Regions from separate parts of the Bradyrhizobium guangxiense genome, predicted to be linked through region 1. Evidence: predicted binding sites of a transcription regulator. Region 1 holds the regulator's gene; each other region holds the start of a gene.
What was found. Region 1 encodes LexA, which represses DNA repair genes until DNA is damaged. Its sites were predicted from a motif close to TGTTCNNNNTGTGTTCNG; they were not measured.
Positions count from the first base shown of each region.

Region 2: the regulator LexA is predicted to act here: its motif matches at 6,570-6,587, upstream of uvrA (excinuclease ABC subunit UvrA).
Region 3: the regulator LexA is predicted to act here: its motif matches at 7,354-7,371, upstream of ruvC (crossover junction endodeoxyribonuclease RuvC).

Region 1 is NZ_CP022219.1:3,501,076-3,511,841, forward strand. It holds gene X268_RS16575 (HAD family hydrolase) at 1-368, shown strand, start outside; gene X268_RS16580 (hypothetical protein) at 538-744, shown strand; gene X268_RS16585 (molybdopterin molybdotransferase MoeA) at 962-2,173, shown strand; gene lexA (transcriptional repressor LexA) at 2,350-3,051, shown strand; gene X268_RS16595 (hypothetical protein) at 3,613-4,047, shown strand; gene X268_RS16600 (ComEC/Rec2 family competence protein) at 4,171-6,447, opposite strand; gene X268_RS16605 (DUF2171 domain-containing protein) at 6,543-6,776, opposite strand; gene X268_RS16610 (nuclear transport factor 2 family protein) at 6,960-7,346, opposite strand; gene X268_RS16615 (glutamine--tRNA ligase/YqeY domain fusion protein) at 7,352-9,028, opposite strand; gene gltX (glutamate--tRNA ligase) at 9,196-10,623, shown strand.
Region 2 is NZ_CP022219.1:3,389,695-3,400,460, reverse strand. It holds gene X268_RS16095 (SRPBCC family protein) at 211-777, shown strand; gene X268_RS16090 (YVTN family beta-propeller repeat protein) at 780-1,745, shown strand; gene X268_RS16085 (HAD family hydrolase) at 1,818-2,459, opposite strand; gene X268_RS16080 (DUF6602 domain-containing protein) at 2,520-3,470, opposite strand; gene uvrA (excinuclease ABC subunit UvrA) at 3,494-6,472, opposite strand; gene X268_RS16070 (outer membrane protein) at 6,750-7,439, opposite strand; gene X268_RS16065 (outer membrane protein) at 7,668-8,417, opposite strand; gene X268_RS16060 (single-stranded DNA-binding protein) at 8,864-9,361, shown strand; gene gyrA (DNA gyrase subunit A) at 9,718-10,766, shown strand, end outside.
Region 3 is NZ_CP022219.1:5,808,299-5,819,064, reverse strand. It holds gene X268_RS27930 (xanthine dehydrogenase family protein molybdopterin-binding subunit) at 1-1,898, opposite strand, end outside; gene X268_RS27925 ((2Fe-2S)-binding protein) at 1,907-2,371, opposite strand; gene X268_RS27920 (methyl-accepting chemotaxis protein) at 3,019-4,443, opposite strand; gene X268_RS27915 (methyl-accepting chemotaxis protein) at 4,563-6,311, opposite strand; gene X268_RS27910 (YebC/PmpR family DNA-binding transcriptional regulator) at 6,530-7,276, shown strand; gene ruvC (crossover junction endodeoxyribonuclease RuvC) at 7,402-7,929, shown strand; gene ruvA (Holliday junction branch migration protein RuvA) at 7,926-8,543, shown strand; gene ruvB (Holliday junction branch migration DNA helicase RuvB) at 8,564-9,601, shown strand; gene X268_RS27890 (metallophosphoesterase) at 9,729-10,649, shown strand; gene ybgC (tol-pal system-associated acyl-CoA thioesterase) at 10,718-10,766, shown strand, end outside.

The DNA.
Region 1 (10,766 bases):
GCTGGAACGCGATCTTCGCCGGTGAGATGCCCGACATCGCCGAGCTGTTGCCGCGCGCTGCGAAGCAGATACCGCTCTACGCCTTTTCAAACACCAACCGGCCACATGTCGACTATTTCTCGAAGGAATATGCCGACCTGCTCGGCCATTTCCGCGAGCTATACCTGTCGTCCAGCATCGGCTTGCGCAAACCGGATGCGGAGGCTTTCGACCATGTCGTTGCCGCGATCGGCGTGCCCGCCGAGCGCATCGTGTTCTTCGACGACCTCGCCGAGAACATCGAGGGCGCGCGGGCGCGCGGCCTGACGGCCGTGCATGTAACGTCGCCGCGCGACGTTGGGAACGCATTGAAGGCGTTGGGTATCTGACCCCAGAGATTCGTTACGCGAAGCCCGCGCCGGAAGCGCGTCCGGAACTAAATTTGCAGCAAATATGGAACCTGATCACTTTGTGCATTTTTATACAGAGTTCCCGGGAACGGAATACCACCCTCCGGACTCATGAGTCCGTTGGGACTTCTACACCGGACTCATCGACGTGCTGGGCAAAACCTACCTCACCAAGCAAGCCTCTCTCCTGCTTGAATTCGCAAGAAACACCTCGGATTCGGACCTTTCCGCCAAGCTGATCAGAAAGGCGGCCGACCTGAAATCGCAGGCCGACCCGCTCCCCGACAAGGATCAAGGGCCCAAAGCTCCAGACGTCGCGTTCGACCTCGGTACGGACGGACCGACCGGGAGTTGACCGATGCTGGCCGTGGCGCTTGTTTTTCTCGTTCTAGCCATGGCGATCCTCATGCCGGTTTGCCTTGCCTTCCGGATCATGCCCCGGCGGACGTGAGCTTCCCTCCTCCGCACTGAGATCACGCACGATAAATCATTCTGCGTGCTGCTTTGCCTCGCGCCTGCACTCGGCTAGAACTCTCCGCCATTTTATCGATGTGCTCAGCAGGAGTTCCGCCGTGGCCTTGATGCCGGTTTCCGACGCCCTTGCTGCGGTGCTGGCGGGGGCAGAGCCGCTGCCTGAGCAGATGGTTTCGCTCGACGAAGCCTACCACCGCGTGCTCGCCCATGACCTCGCGGCGCGGCGCACGCAGCCGCCGCATGCCATGTCGGCGATGGACGGCTATGCCGTGCGCGCGGTGGATGCGGCAATGATTGATTCCAGGCTGACTGTCATCGGCGAGGTCGCGGCCGGCCGGCCGTTCACCGGGACGGTCAGCACCGGCGAAGCCGTACGGATCTTCACCGGCGGCGTCGTTCCAGACGGCGCGGACGCGGTGGTGATCCAGGAGGACACCGTTGCGGACGGCAACAGGGTCACCATCAGGGAGGCCGCGATCGCCGGACGGCACATTCGCCCGGCCGGCGTCGATTTCCGCGAGGGTGACGTGCTCCTGCGCAGGGGAGCCCGTCTGACCGAGCGCGATCTCGCGCTCGCCGCTGGAATGAATCACCCGCACCTGCCCGTCCGCCGCCGTCCGAAGGTCGCGATCCTCGCCACCGGCGATGAGCTGGTGATGCCCGGCACCACGCCCGGCCCCGGCCAGATCGTCTATTCCAACGGTTACGCACTGCATGCGCTCGCCCGCAGCGAGGGCGCCGAGACCATCGACCTCGGTGTCGCCGCGGATACGCTGGAGGCGACCTCCGCCGGAATCCGCCGCGCCCGCGACAGCGGCGCGGACATCCTGATCACCACCGGCGGCGCCTCGGTCGGCGACCACGACCTGGTCCAGCAGGCGCTCAAGGACGAAGGCATCGCGATGGCGTTCTGGAAGATCGCGATGCGGCCAGGCAAGCCGATGATGCACGGGCGGCTCGGCGCCATGCGCGTGATCGGCCTGCCCGGCAATCCCGTGTCGTCTTACGTGTGCGCGTTCCTGTTCATGGTGCCGCTGATTCGTGCCCTATCGGGCCAAGAGGTGATTCATCATCGCCGCGAACGCGCCGTGCTGGGCCGCGATCTCGGTGCCAACGACCAGCGCGAGGATTACTTGCGCGCGCGTCTGGAGCTGCGCGACGACGGCACGCAAGTCGCCCTTCCCGTCAGCCATCAGGACTCCTCTCTGCTTGCGAATCTCGCTGCGGCACAGGTACTTCTCGTGCGCGCACCCTTCGCGCAGAAGGCCGAAGCCGGCAGCCCTTGCGAGGTGTTGCGGCTGCCGGTTTGAGCCGCGCGGCCACACGTATTCCGCGAGGTTCGCTTCGTTCACGGTAAATTAAGCAGTTGCGGAACACATATCGAACATATAGTGTCCGTTCATGATTTGTTTCGAGCATGTAGCGCCCTGTCGCTGAATTCACCGTCTCGGAATCGAACGACATCAACCGGGGGACTTTGGTCGAGATGTTAACGCGCAAACAATACGAGCTTCTGCGGTTCATCAGCGAACGTTTGAAGGAAAGCGGCGTGCCGCCCTCCTTCGACGAGATGAAGGATGCGCTCGACCTGCGCTCGAAGTCAGGCATCCACCGCCTGATCACCGCACTCGAGGAGCGCGGCTTCATCCGCCGCCTGCCCAACCGCGCCCGCGCCATCGAAGTGATCAAGCTGCCGGAGCTCCAGGCGGCCGCCGGCAACCGACGCGGCTTCACGCCAAGCGTCATCGAAGGCAATCTCGGCAAGGTGCGCGCGAGCACCAGCCCGCCCGCTGACGAGGGCGAGCGGCCCGTGGCGGTGCCAGTGATGGGCCGCATCGCGGCCGGCACGCCGATCGAGGCGCTACAGACCCGAAGCCACACCATCAGCGTGCCGCCTGACATGCTCGGCTCGGGCGAGCATTACGCACTCGAAGTGCGCGGCGATTCCATGGTCGAGGCCGGTATCCTCGACGGTGACATGGCGCTGATCCAGCGCAACGAGAGCGCCGACACCGGCGACATCGTTGTGGCGCTGATCGATGACGAGGAGGCCACGCTCAAGCGCTTCCGCCGCCGCGGCGCCTCAATCGCCCTCGAGCCCGCCAATGCCGCTTATGAAGTACGCATCCTGCCGCCGAACCGCGTGAAGATTCAGGGCAAGCTGATCGGACTTTACCGGAAGTACTGATTTGCGGACGCACTCGGTACAGGAACATCCGGCGCCTTGCGCGCCTTCGATCGGTACGCCGATCAGATATTGGAGCGGACGGATGTCCGCTCCGGCTGGATAGTCTTTCTGGTTCTGCACAGATTATCCGGCCCCTCCTCCACGGCCACGTCCTCAGCGGATCGCACGAGACAGCATCGCGTCACGGCCTCCGCGTTGGAGGGGACAGGCAAGTGCGTATCGCTTGAGTGCCGCTGTGACCGCCGCTGGTCGCACCACCGGCAGGCGGTTGCCGCGCAACCGCATCGTCATGTCTGCAACGCCCGGCGCAATGCAATTGCGCAGCACCGCAATCGTGCTGGCGATGCAGGCGTCGCGTTTGCCAGCCGTTGACACGTGCCGGCCAAATGCGCGGCAGCGGGCTTTGTTCCTAGCGAATCCGGGAAAGTTAATGTGATCGCGGCGCGCAGATCACAGCCGCAGATTCGCCTTCAACCAAGCAGAGCTTTGCGTCCTTACTCTGACAGAGGCCTGTGCCTCCAAGAGAGGTGCGGGTCGCTTTCTTCGCATGAGGAGCACCCGATGTGTGACTATAGCCTGCATGCCGTCGCGACGCGCCCCGCGGAAGTCGGCGAGACGATCGTCACGACCACGTTCCGCGGCACCTCGACACGCGGCTTCGCCTCCGAAGCCGATCTCTCCGTTGCGGTCTGCCTGCTTCCAGGAACGGAGCTCGCCTTCGCCGACAACGTCCGTTACGACAACCGCTGGATCTGGACGCGCACCGTCAATTCCCGCGTCGGCAAGTTCGGCAAGATCGATCCGCACATTCCCGACCGCCATCACGACGCGATCGAATTCCCTGACGGCAAATACGTGCTGGTGACGCAGCTCGTCGAAGGCCAGCGTGCGACCGTGCTGCAGCTGCCGGTGACCCAGCCGGTCGGCGAGCGCGAGCACAAGCCGCAGAGCATCGCCGACAGCCGGCCGCCGGTCACGCGTCTGCCGATCGGCTGACGCCGCCCCGGCCGCAAGGTCGAGGCTAAGGAAATGCCGTCGCCGGCCGAGGCCGGCGAGATGGTATGGCTTGCGTCTCACGGAATCCCATCGGACCGTCCCCCTTTCCCCTCCCCTCCATCCTCAATCGTCGGCCTGCAAGTCGGTCTCCGTTGGCGTTGCGTCGCGGTTGCGGGGAGCCGTCCTCGGCGCAAGACTGCCGTCGAACTCGCCTTCGCCGGCACCGGCCGGCAACCACGGGCGGTTGGTGCCTCTCGCCCTCACCGCCTGGACGGAAAATCCGTCACCACGCGGCGTGAGCGCCAGCGCGCCCTGGCGAACCAGCCGCTGCCGATCCACCACCATCGCCGCGCAATCGGGCGGCGCGGGCCGTGACGTCACCACCAAGGCGGCGCGGCTGCAATCGTCCGCCAACGCATCGATGCGCAAGGCCAGCGCGACCAGCCGCCCGTCGGCGAGCGGCGTGACGCAGCCGGCCTCGTCGCACGATATACCGTCGGCCAGCGCGCTACTGCCGGCATCGCGCGGATCGGCGTCGGCCGCCAACCACTCCCTCAGCAGGAAATTGTCCTTCCCAGCCCTGATCAGGTGCAAACGCCCGTCCCCGCCCCGCACCGCGACGCTCGCGCCGTCCCCGGCAATCAGGACATCGGGCTGCCGCACCGAAAGGCCCCAGGCGATCGAAGCCAGCAGAACCACGGCACCGGCCCAGCGCAAGGGCGTGCGCAACAGGCCCATCACGATGATGCCGAGGCTCGCTCCGACCAGCGGCGCAATACTGAACGCGGGGATGTGGCCGACCGCGCCCGGCAAGGCCGCCACCCAGCGCGAGACCGCAACCATCCAGTCGATGCCCAATCCCATCAGCCACCAGAACGCGCCATCGAGCCCGAACGGCGCAGCCAGCAATCCCAACAGTCCGGCCGGCATCACCAGTGCAGAGACCACCGGCATCGCACCGAGATTGGCGAGCACGCCGTAAGGCGTGACCCGATGGAAATGGAAGGCGGCGTAGGGCGTGGTCGCAAGCCCCGCGATCAGCGAGGCCAGGAACAACATCGCGATCTCGCGGCCGCCCCACAGCGCGACGCGCGCTGTCGCCGAATGGTCGGGCGAGGCAAGCAGGTTCGGCATGCCGATCTGCACCAGCGCCACCAGCCCGAGCGTTGCTGCAAACGACATCTGGAAGCTCGGATGCACCAGCGCCTCCGGCGCGACCGCGAGCACGATCAGCGCCGCCACGGCCAGCGTACGGAAGGTGATGGCGCGCCGATCGACCATGACCGCGATCAGCACCACCGCCGTCATGAAGAACGATCTTTGCGTGGCGACCTCCGCGCCCGAGAGCAGAAGATAGAACGCCGCCGCAACCAGCGCCGCGGCCGCCGACCATTTCTTGATGGGAAAGCCGACGGCGAGACCCGGGATCAGCGCCAGCAGCGCGCGCACCGCGAAGAACACGACGCCGGCGACGACGGCCATGTGGTAGCCCGAGATCGAAAGCACGTGGCCGAGCCCCGAGACGAACATGGCATCGTTGACGGGCGTGGAAATCGCATCGCGCCGCCCGGTGAGCAGCGCTGTCGCGATCGCGCGGTCGTCGCCCTCGAGCGTGGCTCGGATGCGGGCGTCGATCGCATCGCGTAGGCCCTGCATGAAGGCGGCGTAGCGCAGCCGCAGGCCTCCGGCGTCCGGCGGCACCGCAGCCGTGATCGCGCCCATCACGAAGCCGGAGGCGCCGATGCCCTGAAAGTACATATCGCGCGAAAAGTCGTAGCTGCCGGGGCGGACCGGCGAGAGCGGCGGCATCAGCCGCGCCCTGAGTTGCACGAAGCTGCCGACCTCCGGCGCGGTGCCCTTACGCACGGACAGGCGGACCCGATCGAGCTTGACGTCGCTGCGCTGCGCCTCCATGGCGGTGACGCGCAGCACGAAGCGATCGGTGCGCTCGCGGATGTCGCGCGTCTCGACGAAGCCCGACAGGGACACTGAATAGAGCGGCTTGGCCAGCACGTTGTGCGCGATGCGCGCGGTCTTCCAGGTCGCCACGGCAACCCCCGCCGCGATCGCCGCGATCATGATCGCCGGCGCAAACAGCCGGCTCCGCCGCAACAGGATCGCGCCGAGCAGGGGCGCGCCCGCCGTGGTCGCAACAAGCCACAGCACAGGCTCATGATCGGCAGCAAAATAGAGCGCAATGCCGCCGCCGAAGGCGACCGGCACCCACGGCAACAGCCGCCCGGGGCCGGCCTCGGCGCGGACCCATTCGCGCAGCGTCTCGACGATCGCCGGCCAGAGGCCCAAGCCCGCCGGCGCAAAGCCGCCGGCTGGCGCAGCGCGGCCGACCGGCCACGTCCCGGCAACTCCCTGGGAGCGTAGTGGCCGGCTCGGCTCCGTCATTCCCCTGCACCTTACGCGACGTGGTCAGCGCCGAGGCTACCGGAACGTGCAGGCAGACGAATAGCGGCACAAATCAGGAACGAAGAGAGAGCGCTCTACTTTTCCTCTTCCATCGTCACGGCAACGTCCGCCTTGGCGGACAGCCGCACCTTGTTGCCTTCGACGTCGGCAACCAGGCCCTTGTCGATGAAATGATGGTGCCCCTTGTGGCTGCCCTCGCCGCTGTCCTTCTTGGTCAGCTTGATGCGGTTGCCCTCGACGCGATCGACGGTGCCGACATGGACGCCGTCGGCGCCGATGACTTCCATATGCTCTGCGATGTTCTGCATGGTGGGTTCCTTGTTGGACCCACTCCAACGCGCAGGAACGAGGTTCGTTCTCGCCCTCGGGAATGACGATGCCGTGTGCTGCCTAAAACGCGATGAGATTTAGATGAATCGTCATCGCGCTTTAGGTTGTTGTTTGCGCATGATCTTTCCGGAAAACCGCTGCGCACTTTTCCGGATCGTGCTTTAGATCAGCGGTGCCTGCGACGAGGCATGATGATTGACGATCTTCCAGTCACCGTCCTCGCGGATGATGACCCAGCTCATCTTGACGACGAGATCGTCCCGCTCGCCGGCGAGATCGAATGAGATGGTCGCAGCCATGTTGATCAGATCAGGACCGACCTGCGTTGCGTTCACCTCGGAGAACACGGCGCTCGGCCTGCGCCAGCGCGGCAGGCCGTTGAAATAGTCGGCGACCCCGTCTCTGTCCCGATAGAGCTTTGGGTTCGAGCCGAAGAAGAACGCGTTCTTCGCATAGAGCGATGACAGCTCGGCCGCATCGAGCGCAGCAAAGCCGGCGCACCATTTCGCGATGATGGCGGAAACGATGGCGTCGGCTTCATTGCTCATGCCCGTCAACCCTTCGCGACTTCCTTCGCGAAGGTGTCGCGCAGGCCGATGGTGCGCGAAAACACCGGCTTGCCGGGCGTCGAGTCCTTGTCGCGCACGAAATAGCCCTGGCGCTCGAACTGCATCGGCTCGGTCGAGTTGCTCTCGGCCACCGATGCCTCGATCCGGGCATCGCTGAGGATCTCCAGCGAGTTCGGATTGAGATCGGCCGCGAAGTTTTGGGCGTCCGGGCTCGGATTGGCGAACAGTTGATTGTAGATGCGGATCTCCGCGGGCTTCGACGTCGCCGCCGGCAGCCAGTGCATGGTCGCCTTGACCTTGCGGCCGTCGGGGGCATTGCCGCCCTTGGTCGCGGGGTCGTAGGTGCAGCGCAGCTCCACCACCTCGCCGGCGTCGTTCTTGATCACGCCGGTGCACTTGACGAAATAGGCGTAGCGCAGCCGTACCTCGTTGCCCGGCGACAGGCGGAAGAACTTCTTCGGCGGGTTCTCCATGAAGTCGTCCTGCTCGATATAGAGCTCGCGGCCGAACGTGATCTTTCGCGTGCCCGCCGAGGGATCGTCGGGGTGGTTGATCGCCTCGAGCTCCTCGGTCTGTCCTTCCGGATAATTCTCGATCACGACCTTGAGCGGCCTCAAGACCGCCATGCGGCGCTGCGCGGTGCGGTTCAGCTCCTCGCGGATGCAGAATTCGAGCATGCCGACATCGACCACGCTGTTGGCTTTGGCAACGCCGATGCGCTTGACGAATTCGCGAAGAGCCGCCGGCGGCACGCCGCGGCGACGCATGCCAGCCATGGTGGGCATCCGCGGATCGTCCCAGCCGGCGACGTGGCCATCGCGGACGAGCTGGGTCAGCACGCGCTTGGATAGCAGCGTGTAAGTCAAATTGAGCCGCGCGAACTCGTACTGGTGCGGCTGTGACGGCACCGGCAGCTTCTCGATGAACCAGTCATAGAGCGGCCGGTGGTCCTCGAACTCCAGCGTGCAGATCGAGTGCGTGATGCCCTCGATCGCGTCCGACTGGCCGTGCGCATAATCGTAGCTCGGATAAATGTGCCACTTGGTCCCGGTGCGCGGATGGTGCGCATGCAGGATGCGGTACAGCACGGGATCGCGCAGGTTGATATTGCCGGCGGCCATGTCGATCTTGGCCCGCAGCACGCGTGCACCGTTGGGGAATTCGCCCGCCTTCATACGACGGAACAGGTCGAGGTTCTCCTCCACGCTGCGGTCGCGGAACGGCGAGTTCTTGCCCGGCTCCGTCAGCGTGCCGCGCGAGGAGCGGATCTCCTCCTGGGTCTGGTCGTCGACATAGGCGAGCCCGTCGCGGATCAGCTTCTCCGCCCATTCGTACAGGCGGTCGAAATAGTCGGAGGCGAAGAACAGGTTCTCGCCCCAATCGAAGCCGAGCCAGCGCACGTCGGCCTGGATGGAATCGATGTATTCCTGCTCCTCCTTGACCGGATTGGTGTCGTCGAAACGCAAATGGCAGCGGCCCGGAAACTCCTGGGCGATGCCGAAGTTGAGTGCGATCGACTTGGCGTGGCCGATATGCAGGTAGCCGTTCGGCTCCGGCGGGAACCGGGTCACGATCTCCCTGTACTTGCCCTGATCGAGGTCGGCCTGGATGATGTCACGAATGAAATCGCGCCCAACCTCAGCTGCCACCGGTTCTGTCATTACGAAAATCCTGTCGGGAAATCAGCGGTCCTTCTGCCAAATTCGGGAGGCTGAGCCAAGAGCCTAAGCAAGAGCTTGAGCAAGGCCGGGCAGGTCCGCCGCCGGGCTTTAGTTATGTCCCGTTCCTGCTATACACCACCGCCTCCAATGCATAGGCCCTGCCAAGAATGACCGATTCCGTCGTGACCCGCTTCGCCCCCTCGCCGACCGGCTTCCTCCATATCGGCGGCGCCCGCACGGCGCTGTTCAACTGGCTCTATGCGAAGAAGCACGGCGGCAAGATGCTGCTGCGGATCGAGGACACCGACCGGGAGCGCTCCACGGAGGCTGCGATCGGCGCCATCCTCGACGGGCTGAAATGGCTCGAGCTCGGCTGGGACGGCGAGGTCATCTACCAGTTCGCCCGCGCCGCGCGCCACCGCGAGGTCGCCGAGCAGCTGCTCGCCGACGGCAAGGCCTATCGCTGCTACGCCACCGCCGAGGAGCTCGCCGCCATGCGCGAGAAGGCGCGCGCAGAGGGCCGCACCCGCCTCTATGACGGCATGTGGCGCGACCGCGATCCCGCGACGGCCCCAAGCGACGTCAAGCCGACCATCCGCCTGCGCGCGCCGCAGACCGGTGAGACCGTGATCGAGGATCAGGTTCAAGGCCGCGTGGTCTGGCAGAACGAGAACCTCGACGACCTCGTGCTGCTGCGCGGCGACGGCAACCCGACCTACATGCTCGCCGTGGTGGTCGACGACCACGACATGGGCGTCACCCATGTGATCCGCGGCGACGACCACCTGATCAATGCCGCCCGCCAGAAGCAGATCTACGACGCGATGGGCTGGACCCTGCCGAGCATGTCCCACATTCCCCTGATCCACGGCCCGGACGGCTCGAAGCTCTCGAAGCGCCACGGCGCGCTCGGCGTCGATGCCTACCGCGCCATGGGATACCTCCCGGCGGCGCTGCGCAACTACCTCGTCCGGCTCGGCTGGAGCCACGGCGACCAGGAGATCTTCTCGACCGAGGAGATGATCGCAGCCTTCGACCTCGCCAGCGTCGGCCGCGCCGCCGCCCGCTTCGATTTCGCCAAGCTGGAAACCCTCAACGGCCACTACATCCGCCACGCCGACAATCAATCACTCGTGAAGATGTTCGAGGACGTCTTGGATCACGTCGTGCCCAGCCGCGACGAGATTAAGGCCAAATTAAACGACACCACGCGCGCTCAGCTTCTCAAGGCCATGCCGGCCCTGAAAGAGCGCGCCAAGACGCTGATCGAGCTGATCGACGGCGCCTATTTCATCTTCGCCGACCGGCCGCTGCAGCTCGATCCCAAGGCGCAGGCGCTGCTGACGCAGGAGAACCGCAAGCTGATCGGCCAGCTTCATTCCGCGCTGGAGAAAGTCGAGACGTGGAGCGGCGCCACCACTGAAGCCGCATTGCGCAGTTTTGCCGAGGAAAATAGTCTCAAGCTCGGCGCGGTTGCCCAGCCCTTGCGGGCGGCGCTGACCGGACGGACGACGTCGCCTGGCATATTTGAGGTTTTGGACGTCCTTGGACGCCAGGAGAGCCTCGGCCGGCTTAAGGATCAGTCTACGACGTAAGTCGACCATGCGTGCGCTGATCTTGCAGCGCACATAGCAATAATATACCCATCTCCCCCGTACCTTCTGGAACATCCGGTCTGCCCCCATTATCCGCCTCGGGGGCTCCGGCTCCGGCCCGTTTCACCATACATCGGGGACCT
Region 2 (10,766 bases), 110 kb from region 1:
CCGAATTCTAGTAAAGCGAATTGTTTTGAACTGGACGCATTGACCTTCCCGTAGGTGTTTTGTCCGACCGGCCGCGCAACAGGTGGTCGATGGAGCGCCGCCGCAACGGCGCCACGAACCGGTCTCCCCTCGGCCCCAAAATGCGCTAGGATGACTGGGAGCGCGCACGCCAAGTCGCGCATGATCAACTGGACGTAAGAGGAAGCGAGAATGAGGGTGACGATTGGGCGGCGCACGGCCGTGGCTGCGGCGCTGGCTGTCATTGGGGCGGCAGGCTTGACGGCGACCTTTGGCCCGGCCTGGGCCCACGGGCCGACGCGGCAGAAGGTGCGGGAATCCATCGAGATCAATGCGCCCCCGGCCGAGGTGTGGGCCGCGATCTCCAATTTCCAGGACATGAGCTGGCTTCCTCCCGTCAACAAGACCACGGGCGAGAAGGGCAACGAGGTCGGCGCGACGCGGACGCTGACTCTGCAGGGCGGGGCGACTGTCGAGGAGGAGCTCTACAAATACGAGCCCGATATGCTGAGCTATTCGTACCGGATCACCAAGGTTGACGTGAAGGTGCTGCCGGTGACCAATTATTCCTCGACGTTGACGGTGTCGCCGGCGCCCGACGGCAAGTCGAAGCTGGAATGGGCCGGCGCGTTCTACCGCGGCTTTCCCAACAACGATCCGCCGCCGGAGCTGAACGACGAAGCCGCCAAGACCGCGGTGAGCGGGCTCTACAAGACCGGCCTCGAGGCGCTGAAGAAGAAGATCGAGAGCGGTAGCTGATCGTGCGGGCCTTGGTCCTGGCGGCGCTCGCCGCCAGCCTTTGCTGTGCTGCTCCTGGCCCAGACTTCGGCAGCGCGTTTGCCGAAGAAGCCTTCGTCACCAATCAGCTCAGCGACGATCTGATGGTCGTCGATCTCGGCAAATTTCGCAGCGTCACGACCATCCCGATCGGCGGAAAGCCGGCGGGCGTCGCCGTCAGCGCCGACGGACGCTTTGCCTATGTCACGAGCCCCGACGCCAAGGCGGTGACAGTGGTAGACGCCGCAATGCGGCAGGTGGTGGGACGGATCGAGGTCGGCGGCGGGCCGCTCGGCATCGCGGTCTCGCCCGATAGCAAGACCGTCTATGTCGCCGACTTGTATGCGGCGGCGGTGCGGGTGATCGATGCAGCCTCGCGCAGCGTCACCGGGAGCATCGCGGTCGGCGCCTCGCCGTCGGGTTTGGCGGTGACACCTGACGGCAAGCTGCTGCTCTCGGCCGACCGCGACGACGATAGCGTCTCGGTGGTCGACACCGCGACGCGCCGGCGCAAGGCGGTCATCAAGGTCGGCACGCGTCCCTTCGGCGTCACCATCGATGCCGAGGGCAGGCGCGCCTACACTGCCAATGTCGGCTCCGACGACGTCTCCGTCATCGACATTGCGGAAGGGCGCGAGATCGGCCGCGTGCCGGTCGGCATGCGGCCTTATGCGGTGGCGCTGACGCCAGGGCGCGGCTTCGTCACCGACCAATATGGCGGCACCGTCAGCGTGTTCGACCTTTCGAGCCTGAAACCGGTCAAGCGCATCAATGTCGGCGACTACCCCGAGGGCATCAACGCGACCGCCGACGGCAAGCGCGTCATCGTCGCGTGCTGGGAGAGCAACACGCTCAGCATCATCGATGCGGTCGAGCTGAAGGTGATCGGCGAGATCAAGACCGGCGACGGCCCGCGGGCATTCGGGGCGTTCTTGCGCAGGACGGAGTAGGGGATTGCGTAGGGCGCAGCGTAACCCACCTCTTTGGCTTCCGCGGCGCCAGAGGTGGTGGGTTGCGCTGCGCTAACCCACCCTACGAATTCGGCACACGACATCCGTAATCTCATCCATCCGCTCGAACATATGATCCGGCTCCAGCGCCCGCAGCGCCAGTGGGGCCGCATATCCCCAGCACACCGCGCCGCAGGCAATGCCGACTGAGCGCGCCGCTTCGATGTCGCGCACCTCGTCGCCGATCGCGATGACCTTGCCCGGCTCGACGCCGGCGCGGCCGATGATGCGGCGGAATTTCGCGGGCTTGCCGAACAGCGACGCCGAGCAATCGAAATACGCGAACAGCGCCGCGGCATCCCCGAGCTTCTTGCGCGCATTGGCTTCGCTGTCGGACGTCACCAGCGCCAGCTGCACACCGTTCTCAGCGAGCGTCTGCAGCATCACCTCGACGCCCGCAAACAGCGAGATCTCGCTGGCTGCCTCACCCTTCAGCCGCCGCGCATGCCGCGCGATCGCCGGCAACTTCCACAACGGTACTTCGAGCCGGGTGAGGATCTCGCGCGTCGAGGCATGCCGCAGTCCCTCGATGTCCTCATCGGCGACGCGGCGAAAGCCGAAGCGGTCGGCAATGTCGTTGATGGTGCGCAGGAACCAGGGGAAGCTGTCAGCCAACGTGCCGTCGAGATCGAAGATGGCAAGGGAGTAGGGCATGGAAGCTTCGCAAAAACTAGAACAATCTAAGGGACCATCCATTGAGGCTGGCGGCGGCTCCTACGGAAGGTCTCGATTCCATTTGCTCCAAGGTTCGTCAGTTGCTCCTTCCTCTTTGAGACGAGTGCGCACGCCGTCCGATAGGATCTCTTCCGAGCAATAAAGTGGACGACCAATTCCGCCATAAAATCCCAAGTGTGACAAATGATCTGCCCAAGGACGAATCGCTGGGTCCTCGAAAGCAATTCGATGTGTGAGTTCGTAAATGAGGCCTGCCAGAATTGACCCAGAAAAATCCAACTCGGGATGTTTCCTAGTCTCGTCTAGAGCAGCATACATGGCTGCAACAACGCCATCTCTCTCTAACTCTGAGAGCTCTTCCAAGTCTTGCTGGCTTAGACTCTTGCCGACCAGAACATGCTTGCTCAATGACAAGATCGCTGTATCTGCAACGCACACAACGTCCAACAATTCGCGAGGGTGTTCGGAGCATTCGGCAGCATACTTTTCAACCGCGTCGTATAAACGATGCCAGCTTTTCTCGATCTTCCCAAAGGACTGTGAATGCGCCAACAGTCCGAAAATCGGACCGCGATTTAGCTCTTCGTAGGGAGTACCCGAACGGGGTGGCGCTTTCCGCTTGATTGCCGCTGCTGTCGTAAAGGCTCGTTTAATGTCTGCGATGCGGAGGGTCAATTTGCATTCAAATGCCGCTACAACGCCGCCAGCAAAAACGTACTTTTCATTCCCTAAACCTCGTGGATATGAGGGGGCGAGAACTAGGACATCAACCTGCGGACTTGACGAACCATCAGCAAATAGAATCCTTCCTTTGGTGACGATTTGATAGTTCGCGGGCAGCCAATCTTTTAGGATCTCTGCCCAATCTTCTTCGACCTGATCTCCAGCCGTTCCCGGATCTTCCTTACTTCGTGCGCGTATGCGGAGATAAGCGCTGTTGAGCGACTCCTTCACGGAACTCATTAGTTTGAAGAAGTCGTGGTTCTTCACGCCTTGACCTAGTGTTGTGGAAGCTACTCCGCGGCCTCGCTCGCCGCACGCCTCCGCTTCGGCTTCCGCGCTTTCTCGAGCACCGGCTCCAGGAACTTGCCCGTGTAGCTGCGCGGCGCCTTGGCGATGTCCTCCGGCGGGCCCCAGGCGACGATCTCGCCGCCGCCGTCGCCGCCTTCGGGGCCGAGGTCGATGACCCAGTCGGCGGTCTTGATGACTTCGAGATTGTGCTCGATGACGACCACCGTGTTGCCTTGCGCGACCAGCTCGTGCAGCACCTCCAGCAGCTTCTTGACGTCGTGGAAGTGCAGGCCGGTGGTGGGCTCGTCCAGGATGTAGAGCGTGCGGCCGGTGGCGCGCTTGGACAGCTCTTTTGCCAGTTTGACGCGCTGGGCTTCGCCGCCTGAGAGCGTCGTCGCCTGCTGGCCGACGTGGATGTAATCGAGGCCGACGCGGTGCAGGGTCTGGAAGGTCTCGCGCACGCGCGGCACCGCCTTGAAGAACTCGGCGGCTTCCTCGACGGTCATGTCGAGCACGTCGGCGATGCTCTTGCCCTTGAACAGCACCTCCAGCGTCTCGCGGTTGTAGCGTTTGCCCTTGCAGACGTCGCAGGTGACGTAGACGTCGGGCAGGAAGTGCATCTCGATCTTGATGACGCCGTCGCCCTGGCAGGCCTCGCAGCGGCCGCCCTTGACGTTGAATGAGAAGCGGCCGGGCTCGTAGCCGCGCGCCTTGGCCTCCGGCAGGCCGGCGAACCATTCGCGGATCGGCGTGAAGGCGCCGGTATAGGTGGCAGGATTCGAGCGCGGGGTACGGCCGATCGGCGATTGGTCGATATCGATGATCTTGTCGATGTGCTCGAGGCCCTCGATGCGATCGTGCGGGGCTGCGCCTTCGCTGGCATTGTTCAGCTTGCGGGCAATGGCGCGGTAGAGCGTGTCGATCAGCAGCGTCGACTTGCCGCCGCCGGAGACGCCGGTGACGCAGGTGAACAGGCCGAGCGGAATTTCGGCGGTGACGTTCTTGAGGTTATTGCCGCGCGCGTTCACCACCTTGATGGTGCGGCGATGGTTCGGCGGACGCCGCTCCGGCACCTCGACCTCGAGCTCGCCGGTCAGATACTTGCCGGTGAGCGATTTCGGGTTGCGCATGATCTCGGCGGGGGTGCCTTCGGCGACGATGTGGCCGCCATGCATGCCGGCGCCGGGGCCGATGTCGAGCACGTAGTCGGCGAGGCGAATGGCGTCCTCGTCATGCTCGACCACGACCACGGTATTGCCGAGGTCGCGCAGCCGCTTCAGCGTGTCGAGCAGGCGGGCGTTGTCGCGCTGGTGCAGGCCGATCGAAGGCTCGTCGAGCACGTAGAGCACGCCCGTCAGGCCGGAGCCGATCTGGGAGGCCAGGCGGATGCGCTGGCTCTCGCCGCCGGACAGCGTGCCGGAGGAGCGGGATAGCGTGAGATAGTTGAGGCCGACGTCGAGCAGGAAGGTGAGGCGCTCGCGGATCTCCTTCAGGATGCGTCCGGCGATCTCGTTCTGTTGCGCGTTGAGCGCATCGGGCACGGTCTCGAACCATTCGCCGGCCTTCTTGACCGACAGCTCCGAGATCTCGCCGATGTGCTTGGCCCCGATCTTGACGCAGAGCGCCTCGGGCTTGAGCCGGAAGCCCTTGCAGCCCTCGCAGGGCACGTCGTGGAAGTACTTCGCGAGCTCCTCGCGCGCCCACTCGCTTTCGGTCTCGCGATAGCGGCGGTTAATGTTGGTGATGACGCCCTCGAACGGCTTCTTGGTGTCGTAGGAGCGCACCCCGTCCTCGTAGGAGAACTTGATCTCGTCCTCGCCGGAGCCATGAAGGATCGCGTCTTTCGTCTTCTTCGGCAGATCCTTCCACTTGGTGGTCAGCGTGAACTTGTAGTGCTTGCCGAGCGCTGTCAGCGTCTGCACGTAGTAGGGCGAGGACGATTTGGCCCAGGGCGCAATCGCGCCCTTGCCGATGGCGAGCTCCTTGTCGGGGATGACGAGGTCTTCGTCGACATGCTGCTCGACGCCGAGGCCGCCGCAGGCAGGACAGGCGCCATAGGGATTGTTGAAGGAGAACAGGCGCGGTTCGACCTCAGGAATCGTGAAGCCGGAGACCGGGCAGGCGAACTTTTCCGAGAACAGGATGCGCTCGGGGCCGCTCTTGTCGTGGATCTTGGCGGTCTTCTTTTTCTCCTCGGCAGGTGCTGCCGCCGACGCGTCGGCGAACTCGACGACGGCGAGGCCCTCGGCGAGCTTCAGCGCGGTCTCAAAACTCTCGGCGAGGCGCTGGCCGATGTCGGCGCGCACCACGATGCGGTCGACGACGACGTCGATGTCGTGCGGGAATTTCTTGTCCAGGCTAGGGGCTTCCGCAAGCTCGTAGAAGGTGCCGTCGATCTTGACGCGCTGAAAGCCCTTCTTGAGCCATTCGGCGAGCTCCTTGCGGTACTCGCCCTTGCGGCCGCGCACCACGGGCGCAAGCAGATAAAGACGGGTGCCCTCGGGCAGTGCCAGCACGCGGTCGACCATCTGCGAGACGGTCTGACTCTCGATCGGCAGGCCCGTGGCGGGCGAATAGGGCACGCCGACGCGGGCCCAGAGCAGGCGCATGTAATCGTAGATCTCGGTGACGGTGCCGACGGTCGAGCGCGGGTTCTTCGAGGTCGTCTTCTGCTCGATCGAGATCGCCGGCGACAGGCCGTCAATCTGGTCGACATCCGGCTTCTGCATCATCTCCAGGAACTGACGCGCATAGGCCGAGAGCGACTCAACGTAGCGGCGCTGGCCCTCGGCGTAGATCGTGTCGAAGGCGAGCGAGGATTTGCCGGAGCCTGACAGGCCGGTGAACACCACCAGCTTGTCGCGGGGAATCTCGACGTCGATGTTCTTGAGGTTGTGCTCGCGCGCGCCACGGATCGTAATTGCGCGCAGGCTCGAGCCCGCGTTCTGTTGTTGGCGCTTCGCCTTGATCACTTCATCCATCCGAGTTGCCCTCAAGGAAGCCCATGGGTGCGCGACCGCGCCTGGAAAAAGAGGCGCGCTGCGCCCGGAACCGGGGTCGGCGCCGATGGGTATGGCAGCGAACGTAGGAAGAACGGAAGCGGATTTCCAGAGGGAGTTGCGAATCGTCAACCGAATGTTGGCGCGCTGGCGGCACATGGCAGCAGGAGGACGCGGAGCTGCTCTGGAGCGTGCCGAAAAAACAGAAAGGCCGGCGCGAGGCCGGCCTTTCGTAACGCGGATAGCGTTGGACTAGAGCTTAGTACTTGGCGACGATCGGGCCACCGAAGTGATAGTTCACGCCGACCTGCACGGTGTGGAGGTTGAGCGTGCCGGTGGGAACGGCACCGAAGTAGGTCTCGCCGCCGAGGCTGCGATAGAGATACTCGCCCTTGACCGACCAGTTCGGCGCGAAGAACGCCTCGACGCCCGCACCGACAGTCCAGCCGGAGTGGAACTTGCTGTCGGAGACCGAGAGGCCACCCAGCGTGGCGGTGATCTTGTTGTCGATCCAGGCGTAACCACCGGTGCCGTAGAACAGCACGTTGTTGACGGCCCAGCCGATGCGGCCGCGCACGGTGCCCATCGCGTCGGTCTTGGAACTCACCGAAGCGGGGATGCCACCGATGCCGGGGACGAAAACCGTACCAGCGGCCGAAGCGCTGACGTCAGCCCAGGCGCCATCGGCCTCGACGCCGAACACGACGTTGCCGGTCTGCCAGTTGTAGCCGGCGGTGCCGCCGACGAAGCCACCCTTCATCTTCGGGTCGCCGGAAGCGTCTTCCCAAGCGCCGCCACCGACGATACCGAGATAGAAACCGGTCCAGTTGTAGACGGCCGCAACCGGAGCGACGGGCGCCTTGGTGTAGGGGCGAGCCGCGAGATCAGCAGCCGAAGCGGGGGCTGCCAGAGCAAACAAACAGGCCGAAGCCAACAAAACCTTCTTCATTTTCAACTTAATCCCAGTCCCAGTTTCTGTTGTTGCCTTCCGTGACCGGAAGGGAGCGGACTCATCGGCCCAACTGGTGCCGTGCTTACACCACCAAAGCTGCAAGTTGTGTCTCTCAAAAGCCACACGGTCGCCTAAAACGTGAGCGTGACTCACCCATCCGGCGAGCCACCAACGACAAAGGCCGGCGCGGGGCCGGCCTTCAGTCTCGATGATATCAGACGGATATCAGTATCGCGTGGCGCCCGGCAGGCCCCAGTTGAAGTGATAGTTTATGCCCGCCTTGACGGTGTGGACGGTGTCTTTCCACTCTGAGCGGTTGGTCGGGACGGCGCTGTACTGAATCGTGCTCTTGCCGAAGTCGATATAGTTGTACTCGACCTTGGCGGACCAGTTCGGCGCGAACATGTATTCCGCGCCGGCGCCGACGGTCCAACCCCAACGCCAGTCGTTCCGGACGAAGACGTTTCCGGGGACGCCGTCATAGCGATGCTGGATGTCGCCGACCGCGGCACCGCCGCTGACGAACAAGAGCGCCGGACCGGTCGAATAGCCGAGGCGGCCCTTGATGTCGCCGAAGCCGCGAATCTTCGTGAAGTAGGTGTCGCCAACGCCGGCATTGATCTCGGCCGAACGGCCGCTGATGTCAGCCCAGTGATAATCGCCTTCGAGGCCGAACACGACCGGACCCGACTGCCAGTTGTAGCCGAACACGCCGCCGACGAAGCCGCCGGTGATGTCATAGTTCTGGGATCCAGCGAAGATCGCCGTATTCGGAGCGCCGAAGAAGGTCTCGTTGCTGCGACCCCAGCCGCCGCCGCCCTGCACACCGACGTAGAAGCCGGTCCAGGTGTAGATCGGAGCGGGGGGCGCGACCGGCGCCTTGGTATAGGGACGGGCTGCGAGATCGGCAGCACCGGCCGGAGCCGAGATGGTCAGCGCAGCTGCGCCAGCGAGGCCGAACAGAATTTTCTTCATTGCAATCTCCCCAGTCGTATCCGCCTATCGAGTTCCCCGAGGCGGACTATTCAGGCGCAAGGCCCATTTGCATCAAATCGAGGCAACGATAGCCCGGCGCGGTGGCCGAGTCCGTGCCCGATGCGCAACAGTCCGGGCCAATCCGACCGCTCTTAACTTAATGAATGTTAAGTGGTTTTTGTGGTTCACGGGAACCCGGTTTGGTTCCATTCCCACGGCCATCGCGACGCAATTTTAAGCCATTCCCGTCTCCGCATTTTGTGCTGAAGCTCGTGGGAACAAATCTGGAACAGATCCGACGTCGATGCTATATGTGGGGATAACCTTTGGCGGTGGCGGGCTGAGCGGTCCCGGCAAGCGTATAGGTCGCCTCAGCAGGGGGCAGAGGAGCGCGGGCAGCGCGCTCGGCCTTTCAGATTCAGTGGCATTCGGAGTGGAGAGCGGCGATGGCGGGAAGCGTCAACAAGGTCATTCTGGTTGGAAATCTGGGCAAGGATCCTGAAATCCGCCGCACCCAGGACGGGCGGCCGATTGCGAATTTGAGCATCGCCACCTCGGAGACCTGGCGCGACAAGAATACCGGCGAGCGCAAGGAGAAGACCGAGTGGCATCGCGTCGTGATCTTCAATGAGGGGCTCTGCAAGGTCGCCGAGCAGTATTTGAAGAAGGGCGCAAAGGTTTACATCGAGGGCGCGCTCCAGACCCGCAAATGGACCGACCAGAGCGGCGTCGAGAAGTATTCGACCGAGGTCGTACTCCAGGGCTTCAACTCGACCCTGACGATGCTCGACGGCCGCGGCGGCGGCGGAGGCGGTGGCAGCTTCGGCGACGAGCCGGGTGGCGATTTCGGCTCCTCAGGTCCCATCAGCAGCGCGCCGCGCCGCCCCGTGGCCGCCGGCGGCGGTGGCCGCAACAGCGACATGGACGACGACATCCCGTTCTGAGCGGGTGGAGCACAACGCGGGAGCGGCGGCAGGTTTGGCCAGAGCTCTCATTTTGTGTCAGCAGATCTTACTAATCGACGGGGCGGGCTCGGGATTCCGGGCCCGCTTCACGTTTGGGATGAGGTCGGCTTAGGCCGGGCCGGTTGGCCGGCCGGGGTGGGTTTGCGGCGCGGTCGCTGGACGCGTAATTGACGTTCCGCAGGGGCTGTTTCCCGGGCCGTTCCAGGCACCGGCTCCGAGGCCGTAAGTAGTTGGAAAAATAAGCGGAAAAAGCGCTTTACGGCGGGCTGCAAGGGGGGTTATCCGACCTCCGATGCGCTATATGATTCCCAGACAAAAACTCACCGGATTCCCCCTTGGCTGACGACGACAACAAGCCCGGCGACCAGCCGGCGCAACCCTCGGACATTCGCCCCGTCTCCATCTACGAGGAGATGAAGAAGTCCTATCTCGACTACGCCATGAGCGTGATCGTGTCGCGTGCGCTGCCCGATGCGCGCGACGGGTTGAAGCCGGTGCACCGCCGCATCCTGTTCGCGATGAACAATCGCGGCGACACCCCGGACAAGAAGCACAAGAAGTCCGCCGGTGCCGTCGGTGAGGTCATGGGTAAGTACCACCCCCATGGCGACCAGGCGATCTACGACGCCTTGGTGCGCATGGCGCAGGACTTCTCGATGCGCGCGCCCCTGATCGACGGACAGGGCAATTTCGGCTCGGTCGACGGCGATCCGGCGGCGGCGATGCGCTACACCGAGTCCCGCCTCACCAAGATCGCGCTGAAGCTGCTCGAGGACATCGACGACGACACGGTCGATTTCCAGGACAATTACGACGGCTCCGAGCGGGAGCCCGTGGTTCTGCCGGCGCGGTTCCCGAACCTGCTGGTGAACGGCGCCGGCGGCATCGCCGTCGGCATGGCCACCAACATCCCGCCGCACAATCTCGGCGAGGTGATCGACGCCTGCGTGGCGCTGATCGACAATCCATCGCTGACGATCGACGAGCTCAACAGCATCATCCCGGGCCCGGATTTCCCGACCGGCGGCATCATCCTCGGACGCCAGGGCATCCGCAGCGCCTATCATCTCGGCCGCGGCTCCATTGTCATGCGCGGCAAGGTCACGTTCGAGACGATCCGCAAGGAGCGCGAGGCGATCGTCATCACCGAGATCCCGTATCAGGTGAACAAGGCGACGATGGTCGAGCGCATCGCCGAGCTCTACAAGGAAAAGAAGATCGAGGGCATCTCCGATCTGCGCGACGAATCCGACCGCGACGGCTACCGCGTCGTCGTCGAGCTCAAGCGCGACGCCGTGCCCGACGTGGTGCTGAACCAGCTCTACAAGTTCACGCCGCTGCAGACCTCTTTCGGCGTCAACGCCGTCGCGCTCGATAGCGGCCG
Region 3 (10,766 bases), 2.3 Mb from region 1:
AGGCCGAAGATCAATCCGCCCTCGATCTGCGCCTTCACCGTATCGGGGTTGACCGCGATGCCGGTGTCGACCACCGAGGTGACGCGGCGAAGCGTGATCTCGCCGATGTCGTCGATCTCGGCTTCCACCACGGTGGCGATGAAGCTTGCGAAGGACGGTTGCACGCAGACGCCGCGCCCGACGCGTGGCGGCAATGGCTGCCCCCAGCCGGATTTTTCGGCGACCTGGTTGAGCGCCGCGAGCATACGCGGGTTTTTCGTCAGCATGGATTTGCGGAATTCGATCGGGTCCTTGCCGGCCTTGCGCGCGAGCTCGTCCATCGCGCATTCGACCGCAAACACGTTGTTGTTCGGGCCGACGCCGCGCCAGAAGCCGGTCGGCACCGCCGGCGGCTCCGCGCGAACGTATTCGACGTGGAAGTTGGCGAAGTCGTAGGGAGCATCGACCGCGGCGTCGATCGCATCGATGTCGATGCCCTTCTGGAACGCCGGCGGCAGCCAGCGCGCCAGCACCGCGGAGCCCGCGACCTTGTACTTCCAGCCCGCGACCTTGCCGTCCACCAGCGACGCCGTGATCTGGTCGCGATAGACCGGACGATAGACGTCGTGCTGGACGTCCTCCTCGCGGGTCCACACCACCTTGACCGGATAGTCGACCTGTTTTGCAATTTTCACCGCCGCGACAACCATATCGGGCTCGAGCTTGCGGCCGAACCCGCCGCCGAGCAGATGCTGGTTGACGATCACCTTGTCGACGGGAAGACCCGCGGCCTTTGCGGCCTCCGACTGCACGCGGGTCATGATCTGCGTTCCCGTCCAGATCTCGCAGGCATCAGGCCTGACATGGACGGTCGCGTTGATCGGCTCCATCGAGGCATGGGCGAGGAACGGCAGCTCGTAGGCGGCCTCGAACTTGTCGCCGCGGGCGAGGGCCTTGGCGATGTCGCCATCGGATTTCGCGACCGCGCCGTCCTTCTCGCTGGCCTTGCGCAGATCGTCCCAGATGTCCTTCGTGGAGATCTCAGCGTTCGGCCCCTCGTTCCACTCGATCTTGAGCGCTTCGAGACCTTTCTTCGCGGCCCACATGTGATCGCCGATCACGGCGACCGCATCGTCGAGCACGACGACCTTGCGCACGCCGGCGACCTTCGTTGCGGCGCTATCGTCGACCTTGCCGACCTTGCCGCCGAACACCGGGCAATTGGCGATCGCGGCGATCTTCATGCCCGGCAGGATCGCGTCGATGCCGTAGAGCGCCTTGCCGTTGCCCTTGTCCGGCGTGTGGAGCCGCTTCAGCGGCTGGCCGATGAGGACGAAATCTTTGGGGTCCTTGACCGCGACGTCCTTGGGCGGCGTCTGAGCTTGGGCTGCAAGCGCAAGCTCGCCATAGCCGAGCTTGCGGCCGCTCGCGGTATGCGCGACTTCGCCCTTCGACGCGGTGCAGCTCGATGGCTCGACGCCCCACTGGCTGGCCGCAGCCTGCACCAGCATCGCGCGCGCTGTCGCGCCGGCCTTGCGCAGCGGCAGCCACCAGGCGCGGATCGAGTTCGAGTTGCCGGTGACCTGAAGGCCGAAAGTCGGATTGCCATAAAGCTTGTCGTTCGGCGGGGCATGCTGCACCTCGACCTTGCTCCAGTCAGCATCGAGCTCCTCGGCGATCACGGCCGAGATCGAGGTGTAGGTACCCTGGCCCATCTCGACCTGCGGCATCATCAGGATGGTGCGGCCGGTCTGGTCGATGCGGATGAAGGCGTTGGGTGCGAACTTGCCGTCGGTCACATCGCGCTGCGGCGGCTCGTTGGGGGCGGCGCGCAGCGGCAGATGGAAGGCGAGCAGGAAGCCGGTGGCGAGGCCGCCGGTCAGAAGCGCGCGGCGGGAGACGTTGTTTTGTGCGTTCATGGCGGAGCTCACGATGGACGGCCGTTCGCGGCCTGCTTGATGGCCTCGCGGATGCGCACATAGGTGCCGCAGCGACAGATGTTGCCGGCCATCGCGGCGTCGATATCGGAATCGTCGGGGTTCGGCGTCGCTGCCAGGAGCGCAGCGGCCGCCATGATCTGGCCGGACTGGCAATAGCCGCACTGGATCACTTCGGCCTCGAGCCAGGCCTTCTGCACCTTCGCACCTGATGGCGTGCTGCCGACATGCTCGATGGTGGTCACAGTGCGATTGGCGACCGCGCTCACCGGCAGCACGCAGGAGCGCACGGCCTTGCCGTCGACATGGACCGTGCAGGCGCCGCATTGCGCGATGCCGCAGCCGAACTTGGTGCCGGTCATGCCGAGGATGTCGCGCAGCACCCACAGCAGAGGCATGTCCGGTGGCGCGTCGAACGATTTCGTTTCGCCGTTGATGATGAGTGTTGTTGCCATGTGCATCCCCTTGCTCGACGAACGCTCGCGGCGTTCGGCGATTTGCGCGCGACCATAATCATACCGACGCGAAACCATGAAGCTTCCAAAATCGCAGCAATGCATATTTGCGCGGTTGGAGCGGCAGACCATGACGTTCACGAATTTGTGCGGCGATCACTGCGACGATTATGGGCTAATTGATATGATAATCGTCATGTTTTGACGCATTTTCATCCCGCGCGTCGTCGGCCTTCGGCAAATCGTCGTGCGAATGCGCAAAGCCGGGCCATGACGAAATTCGTGCGATTGGAAAAGTCGCGCGGCGGCACGTCCGAGCTTGCCGCCATCCTTCGAGACGCCCGCCTGCGGCGGGCCCTCAGGATGAGGGCGGAGTGCGCCGCCGTAGTTTTGACGAGCACCGATGCAGCTGAGCCTCATCCTGAGGAGACCGGTGAAGCGGTCGTCTCGAAGGACGAGGCGCGCGCTCAGGCGCCGCCAAGCTCAACTGTAAAATTTCGGAATAATAGCATTATGCGCCTGTGTTGCCCGACGAGTCAAAACGGGCGCCAGCCTGTCGGCGTAAGCCATTGATTTCGCTTGCCCCGGCTACTGTGCATGGGGTTGTTTTTCATCTTTTTTTTATTGAGCGGGCGTAGCGCCAGCCGTCAGCCTTGCCGAAAGCCCATCCGGAAGGCGCCCCAGTGTTTGCCGCGGACCATGATTGGCGAGGACAGGTCCTTCATCAGCACGAACTGCCCGCCGCCCATGTCGCGGCGGTAGGTCTGGAGCAGGAATGGCTTGGTATTGCCTGCGACCTTCTTCACCGTGCGGTCGTTGAACAGGCGGCGATTGCGGCAGTTGGCATTGTTCCAGACCGGATCCTTGCCCTGGGGCAGGCGGTAGTTCGGATTGTGGGTCGGCAGATAGCCGCTCCGCGCCCAGGCGACGCAGTAGACGATGCGCGGATCGGATTTCTGGATCGGGTCCTGGATCGCGGGCAGCACGCGGTCGGTGAACGCGACATAGTCGGTGAGGTACTGCTTCGGATCGGTGCCGGGAATTTCGCGATAGGTCTCGTCGAGGAGCTGGTCGAGCGTGATATCGCCGCGATCGATCGCGGCCTCGAACTCGGCCGAGATCCGCTTGGCGGTCTCGACCACGACACGGATCAGCGGCGTGTCCGACGTCTCGACGCCGCTGTCGGCGATCAGCGCGATCAGGCCCTCGGATGTGTCGAGCAGCTTCGCCACCCGCTCGTCGGCGTGTTTGAGGTCGCGCGAGGAGAGGTCGACGCCCTTGGCGAGCTCGTTGAGCTCGCTGATCACCGTGTCGCAATGTCCGAGATTGGAAGTTGCGGCGCGCGTGACATTGTCGATCTCCGCTTCCACGGAGGCAAACCCCTGCTGAACGCGCGAGATGATGCCGGAGATCGCTTGCGCGCCTTCGCCCGCGGTCTTGGCGCGCTGGGAGGCGTCGCTGCTCTCGCCGATCAGGCCTTCGATCTGGCCGTCGAGATCGCGCACGGTGTCGGAGATCTGGTGCGTCGCCTGGCGGGTGGCCTCGGCAAGGTTCTTCACCTCGCTTGCGACCACCGCAAAGCCGCGGCCGGCATTGCCGGCGCGGGCGGCTTCGATGGTGGCGTTCAGCGCCAGCAGATTGGTCTGCTTGGCGATCGCCTCGATCGAGCCGGATACTTTCGCGACCTGCGCCAGCGCCGAGCCGACGGCGCTGAGGCGGGCTTCGATCCGCTCCACCGCTGCGACGAGCTCGGAGATGTGGCTGACCGCGGGGTCGACGGCGCTGCGCGACTGCGCGATCTCGCCGACCGCCGCGGAGGGGGTGGTTTGCACGGCCTGCGATGCATTGGCGATGTCATGGTTGGCCGAGACCATCGTCTCGGCCGTCTTCTGCAGGTGATGGAACCGCTCCGACTGGTTGGCGACGCGATTTGCGACTTCCTGGACGTTGCCGGCGATATCAGCGAGCTCCACGCCGAGGCCGCCGATGCGGTCGGCAAGCTGATCAATCAGCCGCTCGGCCAGCGTGCGGTTGGAGCCGGTGTCCAGTACTGCAAGTTGTGCCAGGGACATGTACGCGCTTTCTCCAGTCAGAGCCGGTGATCGGCTCTCGGCGGCATTCCCATTTCAGTTTGGACGTTAGAGGATGATTCGCGCCCGCCGTCTTGCCCAGGAGTGCACCAGAGCGGGCGTTACAGCCTATAAGCGGTGCGGAATCCGCCCCAGTGCCGGCCCTTGACGCGGATCGGCACGTCGATCTCGCGCATCATCACCGTATTCCCGTTGCCCATGTCGCGCGCATAGCTCTGGACTAGGTACGATCGCAGGTTGCGCGCGGCGGCGAGCCCCGCCGGATCGTTGAATATCCGCCGGTTGCGGCTGTTGGCCGTATTCCAGGCGACGTCGCCCGGTCGCTGCGGATGCGAATAGATCTTGTTGTGCACCGGCAGGAAGCCGTTGCGGTCGACCATGGCGCAGAACGCCATGCGCTGGTCCTTCGCCAGAAAGGCCTCCTGGAACGGCGGCAAGGCGCGGTCGGCCCAGTCGAGATATTTCGTGCGGAATTGCTGCGGATTGGTTCCGGCGATTTCGACATAGTCAATGTCGAAGAGGTCGTCGATCCCAATCTCGCCGCGCGCGACCGCCTGCTCGAAGATCCCAGTCAGCACGTTGCCCGCCTCCATGGCGCGGGTGACGAACTCGGTGTTCTCCTCGTGGATCGACCAGAGCTTGTCCTCGATCTTCTCCTTGAGCTCGGCAGTGGGGCTGGCGAATTGCGCGCGGGCGCCGGCCTTGGATTGCTCGACCACGCGCAGGCGACAGGCGCCGACGTCCTCGAGGGTGCCATCGATCATGGCTTGCGGCGCAAGCCGGCCGGCATCCGCGCCGCCGATCAAGACGCCGTCCATCGCGATTTCATAGATCGGCATCACGCCGCGTACGCTCTCGAATTTGAGATGGCAGGGCAGCCGTTCGGTCTTGCGGCGGTCGTCGTGCTCGCTCTGGCGCAGCAGCACCGCGCAACGCGATTTCAGCTTTTGTGCAAAGGTGGTGACGGCCTTGCCGGCGCTGGCGACGTTCTCGCCGTGGCTCTCGGCTGCCTTGGTCGCGGCATCGATCTCGGCCGCGCTCTCGCCGACCGAGACGATGAACTCCGAGGCGCTGGCGGCGTTGCCTGAGACTTCGCTGGTGGTGGCGTTCTGCTCGGCGACCGCGCCGTTGACGGTCTCGAAGACTGGGCGGATCGCTTCGATCGCCTGCGAGATGCGGTGCACGGCATCGGCGGAGCCGGCGGCGTCGCGCTGCAGTGCGTCGATCTTCTTCGTGATTTCTTCCGTCGCGCTCTGGGTCTGCACCGCGAGCGCCTTGACCTCGGTTGCGACGACCGCAAAACCCTTTCCCGCAGCGCCCGCGCGCGCGGCCTCGATGGTCGAGTTGAGGGCGAGCAGCGTCGTCTGCCGCGCGATCTGCGCGATCAGATTGACGACGTTGCCGATCGCGGCGGAGGATTCGCGCAAGCGGTCGACGTTGGCGCGGGCTTCCTGCGCCGCGGCGCTGGCCGCGTCGGCAAGCTTGCCGGCCTCGCGAACCTGGGCGCCGATGCCCAGGGCGGACTGGGTGAACTTGTCGGCGGCATGGGCGAAGGTGGATGCGGTCGATTGCGCCGCATTGGTCCGGCCGGTCAAGGCATCGGTGCGGTCGCGAATGGCGGCAAGGGTCGCCGCGGTCGCCTCGGCGCCGCCAGCCACTGAATTGGCGGCGCGTTCGAGCTGGCGGATCATGGCGCCGAGCTCGAGTTCCAGCAGCTCCAGGATTTCCCGTGCCGAATCAGTTTCGGCCGCGGCAGCGGGCTCGGATTGGACCGCCGCCTGCGGAGCCGCCGGGGTCGGCGCAGGCGCAGCCGGGTCCGGCAGACGCTTCCGAAATAGTCCGAACGCCATCAGCTCTCTCTTGTCGGGGAACGGTCGGACGCAATTTTCGCAGCCCGGAATGAAATCAGGGTTAACGATGCCCGACCACTAGGCACCGGCGATTCCGGTGGTTACCTTTACAGTGCTACCTCAGGGCAGCAGATCCCTTTGATTCCGGTGGGGTGGCGGCCTATAAGGCCGCGCTTCCCACGCTCATCTTTGGCTGACGATTCCTCAAGAGACCACGCATGGCCGGACATTCCCAATTCAAGAACATCATGCACCGCAAGGGGCGGCAGGATGCCCAGAAGTCGAAGCTGTTCGGCAAGCTGGCGCGGGAAATCACGGTCGCTGCCAAGCTGGGCACGCCCGACCCTGCCATGAACCCCCGTCTGCGCGCTGCCGTGATCGCCGCGCGCCAGGAGAATATGCCGAAGGACAATATCGAGCGCGCCATCAAGAAGGCACTCGGCAGCGACAGCGAGAACTATGACGAGATCCGCTACGAAGGTTACGGTCCCGGCGGCGTTGCTGTCATCGTCGAGGCGCTGACCGACAACCGCAACCGCGCCGCATCCGACATCCGCTCCTTCTTCACCAAATCGGGCGGAAATCTCGGCGAAACCGGCTCGGTGTCGTTCATGTTCGACCGCACCGGCATCATCGAATACGACCGCAGTGTCGCCTCCGACGATGCGGTGCTGGATGCCGCGATCGAGGCTGGCGCAGACGACGTCGTCTCCGGCGAGGGCGGCCACGAGATCTACGCCTCGACCGAAGGTTATCGCGACGTCGCCAAGGCGCTGGAGGCCAAGTTCGGCGAGCCGCGCAAGGCCGCGCTGATCTGGAAGCCGCAGAACACGGTCGCGGTGGACGACGAGACTGGCGAGAAGCTGCTCAAGCTGATGGATTTGCTCAACGAGCACGACGACGTCCAGAACGTCTACGCCAATTTCGAGGTGTCGGACGCGCTTGTTGCGAAGATGGCCGGGTAGAGTAGCTTGCTTGGACGGTGTGCACCCTCGCCCCGCTCCTGCCAGGCGAGGCGAAGGGCCACTTCCCCTGTTACTTCTGTTCTGTTTCTGTTTCGCATCCAACGGCCAGCGGCTATCAGTGGCCCATGACCGCACTCCCGATTCGTAGCCCCGTCCGCATCATCGGCATCGATCCCGGCCTGCGCCGCACCGGCTGGGGCGTGATCGAGGCTGACGGCAACCGCCTGATCTATGTGGCCTGCGGCTCGGTGGAACCGCCGAACGCCCTGCCACTGGCGAGCCGGCTGCTCGCGATCCACGAAGGGCTGGCCGCCGTGCTCTCGAACCATCAGCCGGTGGAAGCCGCGGTCGAGCAGACCTTCGTCAACAAGGACGGCGTTGCGACGCTGAAGCTCGGCCAGGCTCGCGGCGTCGCCATGCTGGCGCCCGCAATGTTCGGCATCACGGTCGCCGAATACGCGCCCAATCAGGTCAAGAAGACCGTTGTCGGCGCCGGTCACGCCGAGAAGGCCCAGATCGCGATGATGCTGAAGATTCTTCTGCCCAAGGCCGAGCCGCCGTCGGCCGACGCCGCCGACGCGCTCGCCATCGCCATCACCCATGCCCATCATCGCCAGAGCACCGCGCTCAGGCTCAAGGTGGCGAACCTATGATCGGCAAGCTCAAGGGCCTGATCGATTCCTATGGCGAGGATTTCGTCATCCTCGACGTCGGCGGCGTCGGCTACCAGGTGCATTGCTCGTCGCGCACGCTGCAGCATCTGCCCGCGCCGGGCGAAGCCGCCGTGCTGTCGATCGAGACTTACGTCCGCGAGGATCAAATCAAGCTGTTCGGCTTCCGCACCGACCAGGAGCGCGAATGGTTTCGCCTGCTCCAGACCGTGCAGGGCGTCGGCGCCAAGGTCGCGCTCGCCGTGCTCGGCACGCTGGCGCCGGCCGATCTCGCCAATGCCATTGCGCTGCGCGACAAGGCCGCGGTGTCGCGCACGCCCGGTGTCGGCCCCAAGGTCGCCGAGCGCATCGTCACCGAATTGAAGGACAAGGCGCCCGCCTTTGCCAATGTCGATCCCGCCGTCGTGCATCTTGCCGGCGCCGTCGACGACCAGCGCGCGCCGCGCCCGGTGGCGGATGCGATCTCTGCGCTGGTCAATCTCGGCTACGGACAGCCACAGGCCGCCGCGGCGATTGCGTCGGCCTCGCGCAGTGCGGGTGAGAATGCCGAGACCGCGCAGCTCATCCGCCTCGGCCTGAAGGAGCTCGCGAAGTGAGCGATCCCAAGGCCGGCCGCATGGTCTCGCCGGAACGCCGCAGCGACGATGTCGGCGACACCGCGCTGCGTCCGCAATCGCTGTCCGATTTCGTGGGCCAGCAGCAGGCGCGCAAGAATCTCTCGATCTTCATCGAGGCGGCGCGCAAGCGCGGCGAGGCGCTGGATCACGTGCTGTTCGTCGGTCCCCCCGGCCTCGGCAAGACCACGCTGGCACAGATCGTGGCGAAGGAGCTCGGCGTCGGCTTCCGCGCCACCTCGGGCCCTGTGATCGCCAAGGCCGGCGATCTCGCAGCGCTGCTGACCAATCTCGAAGAGCGCGACGTGCTCTTCATCGACGAGATTCATCGCCTGAGCCCGGCGGTAGAAGAGGTGCTCTATCCCGCCATGGAGGATTTCCAGCTCGACCTCATCATCGGCGAGGGTCCGGCGGCGCGCTCGGTGAAAATCGAGCTGTCGAAATTCACCCTGGTCGGCGCCACGACGCGCGCAGGGCTGCTCACCAATCCCTTGCGCGACCGTTTCGGCATTCCGGTGCGGCTCAATTTCTACACCATCGAGGAGCTCGAGAGCATCGTCAGCCGCGGCGCGCGCGTGCTCAATGTTGGCATGAGCGCGGACGGCGCCAACGAGATCGCGCGCCGCGCCCGCGGCACGCCGCGCATCGCCGGGCGCTTGCTGAGGCGCGTGCGCGATTTCGCCTCGGCGGCGAATGCCGACACGATCGACCGCAAGATCGCCGACCACGCGCTGAGCGCGCTCGAGGTCGACGCCGCCGGCCTCGATGCGATGGATCGCCGCTATCTCTCGACCATCGCGACGAACTATGGCGGCGGTCCGGTCGGCGTCGAGACCATGGCCGCCGCGCTGTCCGAACCGCGCGATGCGATCGAGGACATCATCGAGCCTTATCTCATCCAGTGCGGCTATCTCCAGCGTACCCCGCGCGGCCGCCTGCTCACCTCGCACGCCTTCCGCCATCTCGGCATCGCCGAGCCCTCGCGAGACGCGGCGGCACAGTTCGGCCTGTTCGGCACCGATCAGGCCGAAGACGACTGATCCGCGCAAACACAGCGCTCCCTTTGTCATGAAATTCTGGTAATCTCGTGCAAATGATCTGCACGAGCGCACCCCAATTCCGCTCCAATCGGACCGCATCAAGACGGCGCATCTCGATCGGGTTTCCATGATCACGCGCCGTCATCTCATCCGTTCCATCGGCGGCCTGTCCGCCCTCGGCATCTCGACCGCTGCCTATGGCGTCGGCGTCGAGCCGGTGCTGCGGCTCCGCGTCACCCGCTATCATCCGAAGCCGCGGCAGTGGCCGGCGGATCTCCCGCTGAAGATCGCCGTCATCGCTGACATTCACGCCTGCGATCCCTGGATGTCGCTGGAGCGGATCGAGTCCATCGTCGACCGCACCAACGCGCTGAACGCGGATATCGTCGTACTGCTCGGCGACTACGTCGCCGGCATGCATCAGGTCATGCGCATGATTCCCTCGCGCGAATGGGCGAGGGTGCTGGCCGGCCTCAGGGCGCCGCTCGGCGTCCATGCCGTCATGGGCAATCACGATTATTGGGACGACAGGACCGTCCAGCAGGCAGGGCACGGGCCGACCGTCGCGCACCGGGCGCTGGAGGCGGCCGGCATTCCCGTCTACGAGAACGACGCCGTGCGCCTCACCAAGGACGGCCGCCCGTTCTGGCTCGCCGGCCTCGGCGATCAGCTGGCCTTCCTGCCGGCGCGGCGCTTCCGGAGCGTGGCGCGCTTCGGCGCAGACGATCTCAACGCCACGCTGGCGAAGATCACCGACGACGCGCCCGTCATCCTGCTCGCGCATGAGCCCAACATCGCGCCGCTCGTGCCCGCACGTGTCGCGCTGCAACTGTCCGGCCATACCCATGGCGGCCAGGTCCGCCTGCTCGGCTGGTCGCCGGCGGTTTCGCCCCGGAACGGACTGCGGCTCGCCTATGGCCACTTCCGCCTGAAATGCGACCTCATTGTCTCCGGTGGCCTCGGATGCAGCATCATGCCCGTCCGTGTCGGCGTGCCCCCCGAGATTGTCGAGGTGACGCTGGGGCGGGCCGGGCCGGTTGTGTCCTAACACGCTTGCGCGTCCGGCTGTTTTTGCGCAAAACGGCCTGGTTACCGACAAGCGAAGAGGCTCGCGACGTGACTGCCCATCTCGACGGCGAGATCCGCGACGGCCGCCATCACATGC